Regions from separate parts of the Solibacillus sp. FSL R5-0449 genome, predicted to be linked through region 2. Evidence: predicted binding sites of a transcription regulator. Region 2 holds the regulator's gene; each other region holds the start of a gene.
The links. Region 2 encodes Rex, which represses fermentation and respiration genes when NADH is low (regulators of the CRP and FNR family bind a similar motif). Its sites were predicted from a motif close to TTGTGAAATATTTCACAA; they were not measured.
Positions count from the first base shown of each region.

Region 1 (2,276 bases), 1.4 Mb from region 2:
ACGGAAGTAATAATATATCCCCCGGCATTATTACCGGAAACTTTGATGTTCTGTGATTCAAGTGTGTTAACGGATGTTTTGTTGTTGGTATACTGCACGAAATAAGTTGTATCATCTAAAGTCATTTTATAAAATTGCTTTTCTTTGAGATAAGCAATATATTCCTCAAACACGAAGTCATGCTGCTTCATCATCACGCTGTGGGGCAGGCCTATGTATCGGAAATGCCAAGGTTCATACTCTATCCCGGTAATGTCGACTTTATGTTTAGGGTAACGAAGAATGTAGCCGAACTCCGCTGCATGTTCTTCCATCCATTTTCCTTCTGTGACATTTTCCATTTTGCCGACAGTTGAACCGATATCAATTGATAAGCCCGTCTGGTGTTCACTGTAGCCTGCAGGTAGAGCATAATCGGCACCGTATTGTTCATAAAGCTGTTCCTGAAGTTTTCCGCTCCGATAGGCACTATTAATTATGAAATGCTCGATTCCATCGTTTGCAGCAGCATCGAATAATTGCTTGAGGGGTGGAATAGCCTGCTCTTCTAGAAAATACTCTGAATTGACGATCACATTATCCGCTATATCAGCTGGAATAGAGGCTAAATTGCTTGGTTCATTCTGCAAAGCGATATCCCGGTTAACAAGTACAAGATCCCCGTTTGAGACGGAGTACGATGCTAGTGAAAGCTGCTGAGGTAAGTCGGGAGCACCAACTTGTTCAGTCGCAAAAAATTGAAAGCCAATAACGGCAAAAATAAGTATAAAAATAATCTTTTTCATTAAATAACGCTCCTTCAATCTAAGCATAGCAAATAAAACGGAATTTTGAAGGTTAAAATTGTGGAGATATTCCGAAGAACATAAAAAATAAGTAGTGCTGCTGATATTTGGATGGAATTAAAAAAATAGAATCCATTTCAAACAATACAGGTAAAAGGGGCTTCTAATTGAATCACTTTAACTAATGAGGAATTATTGTTTTCTATCATTTATAGACCTAGTTTTGCTTTTGGAATAATAAAAATCTACTTTTTTAATACTTGTAATATTAAAAATAATGAAGGGAAATTTTTATTATAAAATACATAAAAATACGTCATATACATAAAAATAAAATTTTTTTAAATAATAAAATTACAGAATATTCTTAAATTAAGTTTTTCCTTCTTTTATTTCCGTTTTCTAATTGTAACAAACGAATCTTTGTGCTATCGTTGCTTATTGAATGGTATGTGAAAGTTTTTACAATCGGGTATGAAATTTTCGAAAAAAATAATATTAAGTGATGGCAAAGGAGAGTTATTATGTCAGAAATGAATAATCAGCAGGTAGAAAAAGTGGCTGTTACACAAGAACAATTAGATGTTTTAGATCAGTTACTAAAGCCAGAGGTACAAGCTTCATTAACTACTTTAGTAGATAACTTACCAAAGTTGGCTGAAATGACTACATTATTAACAAAAACGTATGAATTTGCTACTAGTGTTGCAACTGATGAAACATTAAAAAATGATACAGTTGCTGCTGTAACAGAAATGGCCAGCCCAGTTGTTGGTACTGCTAAATCATTGGCACAAACAGCGATCGAAGCAAAAGACCGTGCTGAAGAAAGCAATGAAACAGTAGGCGTATTCGGCTTATTAAAAATGTTGAAAGACCCACAAGTGCAAGGGGCATTACGTTTTGCTAATGCATTTTTACAAGTAGCATCTGAACGCAAACAAATGAAATAATTTGTACAATCTAATTTTATTGGAGGATATTTAATATGGTAACTAAAGAAATCGTTATTTTAGGTGCTGGATTTGCTGGTGTATTGGCAGCACAAACAGCTCGTAAATATTTAAATAAAGACGAAGCGCGTATTACAGTCGTAAACCAATTCCCTACTCACCAAATCATTACAGAATTACACCGTTTAGCTGGCGGTACAATTTCTGAAGGTGCTGTTTCATTATCACTTGAAAAGATTTTCAAAGGTTATGACATCAACTTGGAAATCGCAAAAGTAAACAGCTTTGACGTAGAAAGTAAAAATGTAGTACTTTCAAACGGCAAAACATTACAATACGATACATTAGTAGTTGCTTTAGGTAGCCAAACTGGTTTCTTCGGAATCCCAGGCTTAGAGGAAAACTCTTTCGTATTAAAATCAGTTGATGAAGCTAATGCTATCCGCGAGCATATCGAAGCACGCATTAAAGCATACGCTACAACAAAAGACGAAGCGGATGCAACAATCGTAATCGGTGGTGGCGGTTTAACAGGTGT
Region 1 is NZ_CP150239.1:1,844,597-1,846,872, reverse strand. It holds gene MKY27_RS09010 (M15 family metallopeptidase) at 1-785, opposite strand, end outside; gene MKY27_RS09005 (DUF1641 domain-containing protein) at 1,310-1,738, shown strand; gene MKY27_RS09000 (NAD(P)/FAD-dependent oxidoreductase) at 1,774-2,276, shown strand, end outside.
Region 1: the regulator Rex is predicted to act here: its motif matches at 1,236-1,253, upstream of MKY27_RS09005 (DUF1641 domain-containing protein).

Region 2 (2,276 bases):
TTCATATATTGCAGGATCAGCCATTTGCTGTTCAAGTAGACGCAATGTTTGTTCCTGTTTTTGCAGATTTACGAAAATTGTCATCATTTCGTCCCATATCGAAAGTTCAGAGTCAATGCCTGCATGCTGCTCTAAATAACCGACTTGAATATCTTTTGGAATAATAATTTCACCGGAATCATAGCTCATTTGACCGGCAATTATTTTTAATAACGTTGACTTGCCGGCACCGTTTCGCCCTACTAATGCCACGCGATCACGGTGCTGTACTTCTAGTTTTACCCCGCTTAATATTTCATCTGTAATAAAGGATTTATATAATTGATTCACTTGTAAGACAATCATGTTTACACCTCAGTTTCTTCCTATTTAGTTTAATGTATGGGAACATTGTTCGCAACGATGGATACTTTACTTGTCGCTCCTTGTTTAGTAAGATTAACTTGCTTCTGCACAAAGAGTGAAGTTTATGATAAGTGTGTCATAACGCTTGGGGACAACTACGTGATACAATCATGTTGGTAAGCCCCGACAGGTTATATGGAGGCATTATTAGAAAAAGAGTTTGCAACTGTACATAGGAGGAGAATGTGTGAAACAAGAAGTAAAAATTCCACAAGCAACAACAAAAAGACTTCCTCTTTATTATCGATTTTTGAAAAACTTCGCAACTGAAGGTAAAAAGCGTATTTCTTCACAGGAATTAAGTGATGCGATGAAAATAGATTCGGCTACGATTCGACGGGACTTTTCCTATTTTGGAGCACTCGGTAAAAAGGGATATGGATATGATGTTCAGTATTTACTCGAATTTTTCCGTCAAACTTTGGATCAGGATGAGGCGATGAATGTTGCGCTTATAGGAGTCGGAAATCTGGGGAATGGCTTATTAAAATATAACTTCCAAAAAAATCATAATACGCGTATCGTTGTAGCATTTGATACGAAGGCACCGATGGAAGGAACAACGATTAGTGATATTCCAGTATTCCATCCAGATCGTTTGGAGGAAATGTATGAGGAGTTTGGCGCGGAGCTAGCAATTTTGACGGTTTCGTCCCGCTCAGCACAAATGATGACAGACCGACTCGTAAAAATAAATGCAAAAGGTATATTAAATTTCACTCCAGTAAGATTATCTGTTCCTGACACGATTAAAGTAATGAACATTGATCTATCGGTAGAATTACAGGCACTTACGTATTTAGTACGAAACTCAGGTAAGTAACAAAATGTTCATTACTATAAATAGCAAATTCTAGTTAATTAATGTAAAATATACATAATAATAGAGGAGGTGGCTATAGTGATTGTACATCTTAATGCGATTACACCTGTGAGCCTGATTATCATTGGACTGATTGCTTTGTTAATATTCGGTCCGAAAAAATTGCCATCATTAGGTCGTGCGATGGGGACAACTTTACGTGAATTCCGTAGCGCTACGAAGGGCCTGACGGATGACGATGACGATTTCGATACAAAGAAAAAAGTGATTGAACATAAAGAGAACGAAAAAAACGAAGTTAAGTAAAATAAGGATGTCTTGCTATGAATTCAAGAGAATTAACCGTAGTTGAACATATGGAAGAGCTTAGAAAACGTCTATTCTTCGTAGCAATTTTCTTCGTGATGGCTCTTTTCATCGGTTTCTATACGGCGAAACCACTTATTCGATACATTCAACGCAGTGATTTAGCTGCCAGTTTTTCGATGAACGCATTTAGTCCGGCAGATCCTTTAACCGTTTATTTACAAGTTACATTTATTGTAGCGGCCGTTATTGTATCGCCATTATTGCTGTACCAGCTATGGGCGTTTATAACACCTGGTTTGCATGAGGCTGAACGTAAGGCAACATTGAAATATATTCCGTATGCTTTTATATTGTGTATAGGGGGAATAGCCTTTGCTTATTTTGTGTTATTTCCATTTATAATGCGCTTTATGACGGACTTATCCAATGATTTGAATATTACGCAAACAATCGGTATTAATGAATTCTTCTCATTTTTAATTAAGTTAATCGTACCTTTTGCGCTGCTATTTCAGTTGCCTGTTGTGACACTGTTTCTTTCACGACTCGGAATCATCAATCCGAAGCTTATGGTGAAATTTCGGAAATATGCGTATTTTGTTTTAATTGTAATTTCGGTATTGCTGGCTCCGCCTGATCTAATATCGAATATTATTATAGCGATTCCATTATTTGTTTTATATGAATTAAGTATTGTCATAGCGCGTCTTGGTTATCGGAAGTATGAAGTTGCTGAAAA
Region 2 is NZ_CP150239.1:3,227,665-3,229,940, reverse strand. It holds gene MKY27_RS16165 (ABC-F family ATP-binding cassette domain-containing protein) at 1-345, opposite strand, end outside; gene MKY27_RS16160 (redox-sensing transcriptional repressor Rex) at 593-1,228, shown strand; gene tatA (twin-arginine translocase TatA/TatE family subunit) at 1,307-1,534, shown strand; gene tatC (twin-arginine translocase subunit TatC) at 1,552-2,276, shown strand, end outside.

Region 3 (2,276 bases), 1.0 Mb from region 2:
ACAAAACAGCCATTATCATTTCGTTTGCACTTTGTGGTTTTGCAAACTTAAGTTCAATGGGTATTTTAATCGGTGGTTTAGGTGGTATGGCACCGGATAAACGTCCAATCATTGCAAAACTTGCGATTAAAGCAGTAGCTGCAGGAACATTGGCATCTTTATTATCAGCTGCAATTGCTGGTATGTTTATATAATATCTTTCAAAGACTGTGCTAAAAATTTAGCGCAGTCTTTTTTTAGTACGTAATTTCTGCTGCAAGCTTCTCCAGTTCAGAACGATTTGTCAGTACATATCCGCGGTTTTGCTTCGTAATATAGCCGGCTTCGCTGAATTGTGCAAGGACAAATAGCAAGTGGCGATAGGATACCCCTAAATATTCACATACTTCTGTATGCTTTTCTTTATAGAATTGCTGATCCGACGATAGTAAAATGAATGAGGCTAACCGGTTCTCCAATGGATAGGCCTGATTTTGCGTATATTTTGCTGTTGCTGTCGTTGCTTTATGACTTAAAAAAATACAGAGCATTTTCAGAAAAACAGGATCTGCCAATAATTTTTCTTTCACTTCCTGGATCGATATCGCAAAGCAAATTGACTTGGATAAAGTCTGAATGCCTTTTGAGTAACGTTCAGCATTTAATAATTCCATTTCCCCCATAAATGTAGGCGCTGTAATAAAATCAATGAGCGAAATTTTACCGTTTTTATGGGTAATATACAATTTAGCTTTTCCCTCAACCATGTAATACAAATAATCGGGGAATGAATGCTCATGAAAAATAAATTCGCCTTTATCGAATTCATACACGTGGATAAATGGAACAATATCAAACGAAAAATACTGGGAAATCGGGTATTGTTCGATATATTTGAGACTTTCATCTATTGGTAACTTTCTCAAAGTATAAAGCAACTCCTTCCAATAAAATATGAGATTTCTCACATTATTGTAGTATTTCTCGTGTTAATATTCAAATTAATAAAAACGAAAAAGGATGAAGACAATGAATAATCAGCGCTGGCTCGCGAAAAATTTCTTTATGTTCTTTATTACATGGGGGATTTTTCTTCCATATTGGACAGGTTGGCTTATCAACGATAAAGGGCTTACGGTATCAGAAGCAAGCATTATAATGGGCTTTGGGCTAGTTGCACGGGCTGCCTCAACGATGTTTATCTTCCCGTTTGTGTCAAAAGTAATGAGCAACAAAAATGTGCTGATCTTTTTTACGGCAAGTTCATTAATTGTGACACTGCTGTACATACCGATTAATTCATTTGCCGGCTTATTTTTAATGACATTGCTGTTCAGTGCTTTTTACCCGGCATTGTTACCGGCTGTTGAGAGCAGTGCCTCCACACTAATGCAACATGGATCCATCCATTACGGGAGAGCCCGTTCTTTCGGGTCGTTCGGATTTGTCGTCGCAGTATTAATCATCAGTATGATCAGCGGAATGTACGGGGAGCGAATGATTTTATGGATGATGATTTTAGGTTTAACGTCATTACTCATTATTCAGTTCATGCCTGCGCCTCGAGTATTAAATATCGTGACGGTTAAAGAGGAGCGAAAAACGCTCTCCATGAAGGGTCTCTTTGAAGTAAAGAGCTTTATCATCGTATTGTTTGTCGTCATTCTGCTTCAGGGGGCGCATGCATCGTACTATAACTACGGATATATTTATCTGCAGGATCTGAATGTCAATCCGTTTTATATCGGAATGATTTTAAATGTTGCAGTAATTTTTGAAGTTCTTTATTTTTATAAGGCCGATACAATTTTAACAAAATGGAAGCCGTCTTCTTTATTGCTTATCGCGGCAATTGGTTCGACCGTTCGATGGATACTTGTATATGCATTTCCGAATATGCCGATGTTTATCTTCTCTCAGGCACTTCATGCACTGTCGTTTGCGATGGCACATTATGCCTTTATACGCTATATTTCCAAAGCTTTACCGCAGGAGCAGATTCCAAATGCACAAGGGATCTATTCAGCACTAGCGATGAGTTTAAGTGCAGCGGTTCTAACATTATTAGGTGGTGCACTTTATGAAATCGAGCCAGGTTTGGCGTTCTTAGGAATGATTATATGTACAGTACCTGCAATCCTTTTAATTTTACTGACGAAAAAACGTTTCAATTATTAAGGAATGCCGATTGACAGCGCGATGTCTATTTTTTATAATGAAGAGCATAATAAAATGAAAACGATGATGGAACAAGTACGTATGGACTTCGTGAGCAGAAAGAGATTTCCCGGCTGAAA
Region 3 is NZ_CP150239.1:2,227,494-2,229,769, reverse strand. It holds gene MKY27_RS11160 (NupC/NupG family nucleoside CNT transporter) at 1-194, shown strand, start outside; gene yeiL (transcriptional regulator YeiL) at 237-905, opposite strand; gene MKY27_RS11150 (MFS transporter) at 1,009-2,157, shown strand.
Region 3: the regulator Rex is predicted to act here: its motif matches at 932-949, upstream of yeiL (transcriptional regulator YeiL).